3 regions of the Janthinobacterium sp. EB271-G4-7A genome follow, and region 1 is predicted to be linked to each of the others. Evidence: predicted binding sites of a transcription regulator. Region 1 holds the regulator's gene; each other region holds the start of a gene.
What was found. Region 1 encodes FNR, which switches genes on or off when oxygen is low (the NO sensors DNR and NnrR bind a similar motif). Its sites were predicted from a motif close to TTGATNNNNATCAA; they were not measured.
Positions count from the first base shown of each region.

Region 2: the regulator FNR is predicted to act here: its motif matches at 2,211-2,224, upstream of IGS58_RS18770 (glycine-rich domain-containing protein).
Region 3: the regulator FNR is predicted to act here: its motif matches at 1,909-1,922, upstream of IGS58_RS16485 (bacteriohemerythrin).

Region 1 covers NZ_JACYMI010000004.1:361,006-364,280, reverse strand. Annotated here, with positions in the region: gene ccoG (cytochrome c oxidase accessory protein CcoG) at 1-1,073, shown strand, start outside; gene IGS58_RS24550 (FixH family protein) at 1,176-1,700, shown strand; gene fnr (fumarate/nitrate reduction transcriptional regulator Fnr) at 1,704-2,462, opposite strand; gene IGS58_RS24540 (response regulator) at 2,712-3,275, shown strand, end outside.
Region 2 covers NZ_JACYMI010000002.1:286,402-289,676, forward strand. Annotated here, with positions in the region: gene IGS58_RS18755 (hypothetical protein) at 13-273, shown strand; gene IGS58_RS18760 (hypothetical protein) at 386-748, shown strand; gene IGS58_RS18765 (hypothetical protein) at 991-1,230, shown strand; gene IGS58_RS18770 (glycine-rich domain-containing protein) at 1,318-2,094, opposite strand; gene IGS58_RS18775 (CHASE domain-containing protein) at 2,284-3,275, opposite strand, start outside.
Region 3 covers NZ_JACYMI010000001.1:3,675,719-3,678,993, reverse strand. Annotated here, with positions in the region: gene IGS58_RS16495 (TonB-dependent siderophore receptor) at 1-224, opposite strand, end outside; gene IGS58_RS16490 (hypothetical protein) at 562-1,431, shown strand; gene IGS58_RS16485 (bacteriohemerythrin) at 1,435-1,833, opposite strand; gene IGS58_RS16480 (hypothetical protein) at 2,132-2,287, opposite strand; gene IGS58_RS16475 (hypothetical protein) at 2,450-2,635, opposite strand; gene IGS58_RS16470 (PepSY domain-containing protein) at 2,773-3,275, opposite strand, start outside.

The sequences.
Region 1 (3,275 bases):
GCCCGCAAACGGTATACACGGAAATTTTCCTGTGGGTCGAACGCCGCATCGAGGGCACGCGCAGCGCGCGCATGGCCCTCGACAAGCAGGGCCCCTCCGTGCGCAAGGCCTTCAAGAAGACCGCCAAGCACCTGGTATGGGGCGCCATCGCCCTGTGGACGGGCTTTACCTTTGTCGGCTACTTCACGCCGATCAAGGAACTGGCGCAGTCGGTGACCACCCTCAATTTCGGTCCCTGGGAATGGTTCTGGGTCTTGTTCTACAGCCTGGCAACCTACGGCAACGCGGGCTGGCTGCGCGAGCAGGTGTGCAAATACATGTGCCCCTACGCGCGCTTCCAGAGCGCCATGTTCGACCAGGACACCCTGATCATCACCTACGATGCCAAGCGCGGCGAACCACGCGGCGCCATGAGCAAGAAGGCCGGCAACAACGACAAGCTGGGCGATTGCATCGACTGTACCCTGTGCGTGCAGGTGTGTCCGACCGGCATCGATATCCGCAACGGCCTGCAGTATGAATGCATCGGCTGCGCCGCCTGCGTCGATGCCTGCAACAGCGTGATGGACAAGGTCGAGCGGCCGCGTGGCCTGATACGCTACAGCACCGACCATGCGATGGAAAACAACTTCAATTCGAAGCAGATACGTCAGCGCGCCATGCGCCCGCGCGTCTTGATCTACACTTCCATCCTGGCCCTGATCATCATCGCCGTGTGTACGTCGCTGGCCCTGCGCACGCCCCTGAAAATGGACGTGATCCGCGACCGCGGTTCGATGGGGCGCGAAGTCGAAGACGGCATGATCGAAAACGTCTACCGCCTGCAGATCATGAATACGTCCGAGCAAAGCCAGCATTTTAAAATCAGCGCTTCCGGCTTGCCGGGCCTGACCTTGCTGACGCGCGAAGAAGTGACCTTGCAGCCGACGGAAACGCTGGGCTGGCCGATCCGCCTGCGCGTACCGCACGGCGTGGGAGAGAAGGGCTCGAACAAGATTGCGATCGAATTGCAATCGCTGGACGATCCATCGCTGCATGTGCGTGAAAGCGCGGTATTCATCGTGCCACGTTAACAAGGAAAGGCGGACGGGGACCGGGTGCCCTCGCCGCCGCCACGAAGTTGCAGGAAGGCCGGTCCCCATGCGGGGACTGGCTGATTAAACAGGAGAAACACCATGTCCGACAGTCTGAAACTGCAACCCCCCGTTGCACCGTGGTACAAGCATCGCTGGCCATGGCTGCTGATGATCGGTCCCGGCCTGTCCGTGGTCGTCGGCAGCTTCATGGGCTATATCGCGTTTACGCAGCCCGATGCGCTGGTGGTGGGCGATTATTACAAGCAGGGCAAGGCGATCAACCAGGATTTGAAGCGCGACACGATCGCCAGCGACCTGGCCATGGATACGCGCCTGTCATATGACGTGGCTGCAGCGCGCCTCAGTGGTTCCGTGCACAGCTTCGGCAAGGCCTATCAGGCGCCGCTGCAGCTGCACCTGGCGCATGCGACCCTGCCGGAAAAGGATATCAAGCTGCTGGTGCAGCCCGATGCGGCCGGCAATTTTTCCGTAGCACTGCCGATGCTCGAGCGCAGCCGCTGGCAAGTGCTGGTGGAAAACGACAAACGCGAGTGGCGGCTGTCCGGCATCTGGACCTGGCCCCTGCAGCGCAGCATCGCGCTGCACGCGGATGAAGAACTGTAAGTCTTATTTGCAGACGTCCGTGCCGGCCGTAATCGCTTTCAACTTGGCCGGCTGCAGGATTTCGATCTCGCGGTTCGAGACGCGCAGCCAGCCTTCCTTCTTGAATTTCGACAATAAGCGGCTGACGCTTTCGATGGTCAGGCCCAGATAGTTGCCGATTTCCTCGCGCGACATGCGCAGCTGGAAATTGCTGCCCGAATAGCCGCGTGCTTCATAGCGCGATGCCAGGTTGACGATGAAGGCGGCAAAACGCTGGGTCGCCTGCATATTGCCCAGCAATAGCATGACGCTTTGCTCGCGCGTGATTTCCTGGCTCATCATGCGGTGGAAATGACGCAGCAGGGTCGGCATATTGCCCAGCAATTGTTCCAGGCTGGAAAACGGAATTTCACACACTTCGCTGTCTTCCAGCGCCACGGCATTACAGTGGTGGCGGTCGGCGCTGATGGCATCCATGCCCAGCAGTTCACCGGCCATCTGGAAACCCGTCACCTGCTCTTCGCCACCCGGATTGATCTGGTAGGTCTTGAAGTGCCCCAGGCGGATCGCGTACAGGTTCTGGAACGAGTCGCCGATGCGGAACAGCGAGGCCCCGCGCACGATCTTGCGGCGGCGGCCGATGATCTGGTCCAGCCGATCCATGTCGCCCACATCAAGGCCCATCGGCAGGCACAATTGATGCATGCTGCAGGTCGAGCATCGTGCACGCAACGCCTCCACGTTCACGGTGGGCAAGGTTGGAGTGAGGAGCGCTTCAGTCATGTCGGTACCTTTTAGAAAATGCAACAACAAGTTTACTGCATACAGCTGCATACAGGGTTGCCGTATGCCAATTTCACCGTAAATTCGGCGAATAAACGACGTCCAGCCTTTAATTATATGGCAACATCGTCAAAAGCCCATACGGGGCGGGCAATTTGCGCGGCGGCGCTTGCCAAGCTGGGGTATTGATAGGAAAATTCCTGACAGCATTATCTGCCGCCTGTGCCGCCCGGCACTGAAAAGGAAATCATGAAGCCTCTCGGCATTAAAGCAAAAGTCGCGCTGGCCACCAGCCTGACCTCGATCGCCATGATCGCGCTGGTCACCATGATCCAGGTGCAGCACATGCGCGACGACTTCACCCGAGTACTGCTGAGCCAGCAGTCATCGCTGATCAGCCGCACCGCTGCCGAGCTCGACGACAAGCTGGGCATGCTGCTGCAGATTGTCACCCTGACGGCCAGGCAGCAGCCGCCGGAATTGATCGCCCAGCCCGCCCAATTGCGCGAATACTATGCGCGCCGCTCGATGCTGGTGCTGTTCGACGACGTGCTGGTGCTCGACGCGCATGGCGCCATCGTGGCCGACATGCCGGAAGTGACGGGGCGCGCCGGCATCAACGTCGCCGAGCGCGAGTATTTCCAGACCGTCCTGCGCACGCGCCAGCCCATGATTACCGAGCCGATGCTGGGCAAGTCGAGCGGCATGCCCATCGTGCAGATGGTGGCGCCCGTGCTGGCCGCCGATGGCCAGGTGGCCGGCGTGGTGATCGGCGTGCTGCGCCTGTACAAGGACAATCTGCTGGGCCGCCTG
Region 2 (3,275 bases), on a different contig from region 1:
AAGGAATACCGCATGAGCACCCTCACTTACGAAGAATACCTGGACGAGGTCACCACCGTCCTGACGGAACTGTATGACCTCGACGACGACGCCGCCATCAAGCTGGTCGTGGCGGCGCAGGACGCCGAATTTTTTGTCCCGCACGATGCCCATGAAGAAATGCGTACCGCCGAACAAGCCAAGAAGGATGCGGTCACATTGTTCGAGCGCAAGCAGAATCGCCAGCAAACGCAGGAAAAACAGCAGCAGCGCGTGCGCCAGCAAAAGAAATAAGAACGGATCACCGGGCTTCTGGCCGCCAGGCCGTGGGGCAACATGGGCTTCGGCGCAATGCCGGGGCCCGGCCATTTGATGCAGCGCAAACGTGCCATGGCACGCTGGCGATATGGTGAGCAATGTCGTCACGCGTCTGGGCTCTTGTGGCGGGCTCGGCATCCACAATGAGCGTGACGTTGTTTCCCGTCAGCAGGAGCGAGCCATGCGAGCTACGAGTCACCCCAGCAAGGAACAGGTACGCGCCTATATGCGCCGGCGCGAACGCGCGCTGCAGCCGCCGCCGCCTCCCGATGAAATCCGCCGGCAACTGGCCTGGTGCCGCGTGGATGCCATTCCGGGCACTTGCCCGCTTGCCACCCCGGCCGGCGTGGCTGTGCAAGGCTGGCATTTATCAGCGGAAATGGCCCGCCTGAGCACCCTCATGGCCATAGCCTGGCTCATGCATAGCGGTGTTGCTCATCGTAAAAATTGATGACGTGCAGCAAATTTTTTCAATTTGAGTTATCCTCTAGCACATTCCAAGTGCGTCAATTCTCTTCAATTATCACAATTTTGCTTTAAGTTACGCAAAAATCAACAATAGCGTGTATTATATTGTTTGCGGCGTAAAAGCCGCATAAGTGATGGCGCTTTTTAGTGTGTTTACCCTGAATTATTGCAGAAGAGACATTCGGTTTCTTTTTGCCTTAATACAACAAGTACGGATTTTCGATCATGTCTCTCAAACAAATTACCTCTTTGCCTACCTACAACCCGAATCGCGTCCTCGATGCGATCATCGACAAGCTGCAACTGAAGAACGATGCCGCCCTGTCGCGAGCACTGGAAGTGGCGCCACCGGTCATCAGCAAGATTCGTCACAACACCTTGCCGATCGGCGCCACGATCCTCATCCGCATGCATGAAATCAGCGATTTCAGCATCCGTGAACTGCGCGAGTTGATGGCTGCCTAAGAGCGCCTGACAGACGGCAAACTGAGAGGTGCCGTCTGCGTTAGCCAAGCTTGCCGCGTGCGGCAGCCATACCTGCCTTCCCGTTTTCTATTGCGTGTCCGGGCTCAGCGTCGGACGATCTGTATAGAAGCGCCCTGTTTCCAGACCAGTCGGGGATGACTCGACCAGCGCTGCGGCCACTTTGCCGGGCGCGCTGGAAAATGCGGTCTGGGCAGCACCGGTGGCGCGGCCCGAATACGCGGTCGCTTGCACCGCAGCACTGGAAAACGCCGTCTGCACGGCCCGGCCAGAATACGCCGTTGCCTGTACCGCGGCACTGGAAAACGCCGTTTGTACGGCGCGCCCCGAATACGCCGTCGCCTGCACGGCCGCGCTGGAAAATGCCGTCGCCTGCACGGCCGCGCTGGAAAATGCCGTCGCCTGTACTGCCGCACTGGAAAATGCCGCCTGCACGGCGCGTCCCGAATACGCCGTCTCCGCGCGGAGATAATCTTCCCCGAATGTCTGCTCGTACAACTGCTTCATGCGTTCGCCCACGCGGTGGTGCGCCGCTTCGTCGTCTTCGCCGCGCAAGCCGATGTACGGGAAGTGATGCAGGAAGTAGCCGAACACCTGTTCGCAATCCGCCGCATATTTGAGGGTATCGAGGATGTGGTAGTGCCAGAAGGTATCGACGTCCATCAGCGGCGCCGTTTCTTCCTGCGGAAACTGTTTCATCAGGATCAGGAAGCGGCGGTATTCGAATTCCACCGCATTCGCCTTCTCGAGGCTCCATCCTTCGCCTGACTCCCGGTGCATCAGCTTGACCTTGATCGCGTCCAAATTCAAATCGGCAATTGCCTTGAAACTGTCGTTCGTATCCATGAATGTCCTTTGGTAAAGAGCGTTGTGGGAACTGCGGTAAAACAAGGGAAAGCGGTGGCTGTGTACTCCTGGCAAGTAGTCGGGAAATGCCTGGCCGATGGCGGGCAGGCGCTAAGTTGTTCTACATCAATATTGCATCTAATTACAAAATACGCAAGCTGAGCTTGTTTCATGCGGAACGCGCGCCGCTCAGCTGCTGGCCCGGCTTTCTTCCTGGTAGGGAAACGCGGTGGCGTCCGCGCCCAGCGGTACGCTGACATGCACGCTCATGCCGGCGCCGGGGCTGCTTTCAATGTAGAAAGTACCGCCCAGCAACTTTATACGTTCTTCGATACCCACCAGGCCAAACGAGCCCAGCTTGTTGCGCCCGTCGATGGCCGCGCCCACGCCGTTGTCGCTGATGCTCATCGACACCGTATCGCGGCACTTTTCCAATTTGACTTGGACGCGGCTGGCATTCGCATGCTGGGAAATATTGCTGAGCGACTCTTGCAGGATGCGGAACAGGGCCGTCGCGCATTGGTCGCTGAGGCAAATGTCGTCATGGCTTTCGCTCACTTCGCAGGCGATGCCCGTGCGCTGGCGAAATTGCGCCACCTGCCATTCGACGGCCGCATTCACGCCCAGGTCCAGCACGGTAGGGCGCAAGTCGTTGATGATCTGCCGCACGCTCTTGATGGTGGCGTCGATCTGCTCCAGGGTGGAGCGGGCGCGGGCGTTCAGGCGCGGGTGGCGGCGCTGCGTGCGCGAGGCCAGCATGTCGGCGTCGATGCGCAGCACCAGCAGGTTCTGTCCCAGGTCGTCGTGGATTTCGCGCGCGATGCGCTTGCGCTCTTCTTCCTTGATCTGGTCGGCGTGGGCCGCCAGGCGGCGCAGTTTCTGGTGCGACAGCTGCAGGCGGATCTGGCTGGCGCGCAATTCTTCCGTCATGCCTGTCGCCATCTGGATGGCGCGCCGGCGCGACGATGCCAGGGTGTGGAACAGCACATACAACAGCATGGTGCTGGCAAAGCCGATCAGCAGGGCCAGCCACGGCAGGAAGGCGTCGAAGCGCGAATACAGGTCGCTCTTGCGCACGCTGAACAGCGCTTGCCAGGCGCGGCCATTGTGCTCGATCAGCAGCGTGCTGCTCAGGTAGCGGCCCGAACTGCCGGGCTGCCACCATGGCGCATGCATGCCCG
Region 3 (3,275 bases), on a different contig from region 1:
CTGCGCGCTTCGCCCGCCGTGTATGACTGCGTGCCTTCCGTGGTAGCCGTCGACTGGCCCAGCACGGTGACGGCTGGCATGGTGACGTCGGCCGCAGCGGCGTCGGCAGCCTGTGCCGGCAGGACCACGCCGGCGGCAAGGCTCAGCAGGGCGATGTGCAGCAGGCGGGGGAGGGGGCGCAAGGCGGGCTGGTGCGAAGAAGAAAATACGGTAGTCGATTGCATCATTGTCCTGGAATATTGTAGTCGTGTGTTTTCCTATCTCGTCTGGCGAGGTGCGCAGTAGCTGGGGGGATGGCGTGATGCTGGCCCGTGGTCTGGCTTGGATAGCAGTTCCACCGCAAGGCCCGGCGCGGTCGGGCAGTGGAAAAGAAGGGCGCGCGATTCCCGTCACTTTCGTGAATAAGAATCATTATCAATATAGGCGATATTTGCCAAATAATCAAGCGCGTGCACCAAAAGAGTGCAGACAGGAGTGCAGGCAGACCCGGGGCGGCGCATCGGCGGGCCTTCTGCGATAATGCAGGCGCTGATAAAATATTTTCCTCATTGAAAGAAATGCATGCGTACATGGATCGCTTGTGCCGGATGGTTGTGTGTCGTGTCGCTGGGCCAGGCCCAGGAACACGCGCCGCCGCCGGCTGTTCCCGCGCCGCTGCAGAGCGCCAGCGTGCCCGCCGCCGTATCGCCACCCCTTGCGCCTGCCACGCCTGTCATACCCGCCGCGGCACCGGTATCGGCACCGGCGCCAGCGGCGAGCGCAGACGAAGCCTTGCCACCGCAAATGGTGACGATCACGGCCAGCAGCGACGCCAAGGCGCCGCGCATCCGTTTCACGGCTTACCGCGAAAGTTATCTGACGGCCAGGAAAGTGTGGCAAGTGTCGAGCGGCAGCGTGGTCATGGCCCTGCGCCTGATTCCTGCCAAGCTGAGCGCCACCATCGACGACGTGCGTGTGGCCTTGCAAGGCAATGGCGCGCCTGTGCCGATCAAGGTCTCCAGCGGCGGGGTGTTTGTCGTGCCGCTCAACGATGACATCGCCGCGCAGGACGGCACTTTCCTGGTGAACAAGGGCAGGGGGGAGCTGACGGCGAATATCGTCCTCCAGCCGTCTGTGGCGCGCGATGCCTGGAACGTCACGCGCGTGGGGCAAGTCTTGCAGGACGCCAGGCGCGCCGTGCGGGCCATCACGCCATGGTACAAGCGGCCGTTCGCCAGCGATGTGCAATCGCTGGCGTTTTGCGCGGCCGAGCGGGGCAGCGCCTTGCAGTTGATGGATGGCGAGCAACTGATCGCCACCTTGCCCATGAACGAGTCGGCCGTGAACGACATCAACCAACCCGTGTTCTGCAAGATTTTCGACGGCGAAGACAAATACCCGGGACACTACCGCGTCGTCATGCCCGAGCAAGCCACGGTGCTGCTGCTGTAGAGGTTAGTTTGGCTGGCGCTGCACCATTTCCAGCGCCGCCGCCAGGGCCAAGTCCATCGTGGCCTGGTGGAAGATCAGCCATTGCGGCAAGAGCGACAGCGCATGGCGGCCCTGTTCCAGGTCGCCTTCATCGACGGCGGCCCAGGCATGGTGCAAGCCGCTGAGCACGCGCGCATGCTGTTCGCGGTGGTTGGCCAGCGAAGGAAAGGCGATCTGCTCCATCAAATCCTCTTCCTCGCGGAAGTCGCGTTCGACGGCCGCGATCAGTTCGCGAAACGCCACGCTGAAATGCTGGTCGCCCAACTGCTGCAGCCGCGCCAGCTCCTGAAACAGCGCCTCATGCGCCTCGTCGATGACGGGAACCCCCAGCGCCATCTCATCCTTCCAATGCGATTTACCCATGCCGATGCTCCAGGTTAAGTCCGTCACGGTGCGAAGCGGACTGTTCCAGTTTGGGCGCAGCAAAGGTGGAAATCCATGATCTGGATCAAAAATACGGCGAAGAGGGGGGAGCAAATCAAGGCAAAAATAAATGGGCGGAGAGAACAAATCCCCACCCGCAATTAAGCGGTTTTCATCGATGCGACGTGTTACCGAGCGCCGCTGAAAAACGCCGCTGGCAAGGCGCCGCGCCGAAGGCAGTACGAATGTACGACGAGGCACGGCAACGCAGTCAGCGACGTTTTCTCAGCCGCGCGTCTTATTGCTTGGGCCAGTGGGCCCACATGCCTTGCGCATCGACATTCGGCACCTGCAATTGCTGCCCGGCGGACGTTTGCATCGTATCCCTCAGCACGAGGGGCACGAGCATCAAGGCCGACAGGGCAAGGCAGGCCAGCACTTTGAGCGTCAACATGGTCGTCTCCTGATGAGCCGGTGGCGGCGCGGGGTTGCGGCGCCTGCCGGTCACTTCAATCGCGTACGCATATCTTTATTCTATGCTTGCAGTTTAGCCCACCTGGTCGTAACTTCAACTTATTGCTGTGATGCACTGCACCAGTTCGTCTGCTGCCAGGGGCTATTTCGCCTTGCGCCCGCGCCGTGGCTTGCCTGCCGGGGGCAGGAAGGAATCGAACCACACTTGCGTCAATTGCCGCGTATTTTTCGCCGCTTCGCGCTTGACGGCGGCCGTGGCATGGCCTCGCGCCGTGTTGGCGATGCGGTTGGCGGCGCTCAGGTACATGCTCATCCAGGGGTTTTTCATGGCTAGCCTCGCAGACTGTGGGTGGGGCGGCGCGGATATGTCTCCATGCCGCTATGCCGCTACTGTAGTCCGATGGCAGGCGCTGACTGTGCGCCTGCCCACATAGCCGGGCGGCGCCGGGGGCGGGCTGATGTAGATCAATACACGTCGCGACGGTAGCGTCCGGCCGCCAGCAGGGCATCGAGTCCCTCCTGGCCCAGTACTTCTTGCAGTACAGCATCGATTCCTGTCGCCATGCCTTGCAGGCTGCCGCACACGTAGACGATGGCCCCTTGCGCCAGCCAGTCGCGCAGTTCGCCGGCGCTGGCGCGCAGACGGTCCTGCACGTATTGTCGTGTTTCACCATCGCGCGAAAAGACACGGTCCAGGCGCGCCAGGTGGCCAGCGTCCAGCCAGCCTTGCAACTCTGCGCCGCAGATACTGTCAAAAGCTTGCTGGCGCTCGCCGAACAGCAGCCAGTTGCGGGCCAGTCCCGCCCGCTGGCGCGCGCGCAAATGCGCACGCAAGCCGGCCAGGCCGGAACCGTTGCCGATGTAAATGCAGGGCACGTCGACCAGGGCGGGCGCGAAGGCGGGATTGGCTTGCAGGCGCAGGCGGATGGGGGTGTCCAGCGGGGCGAAGCGCGTGAGCCAGCCGGAAC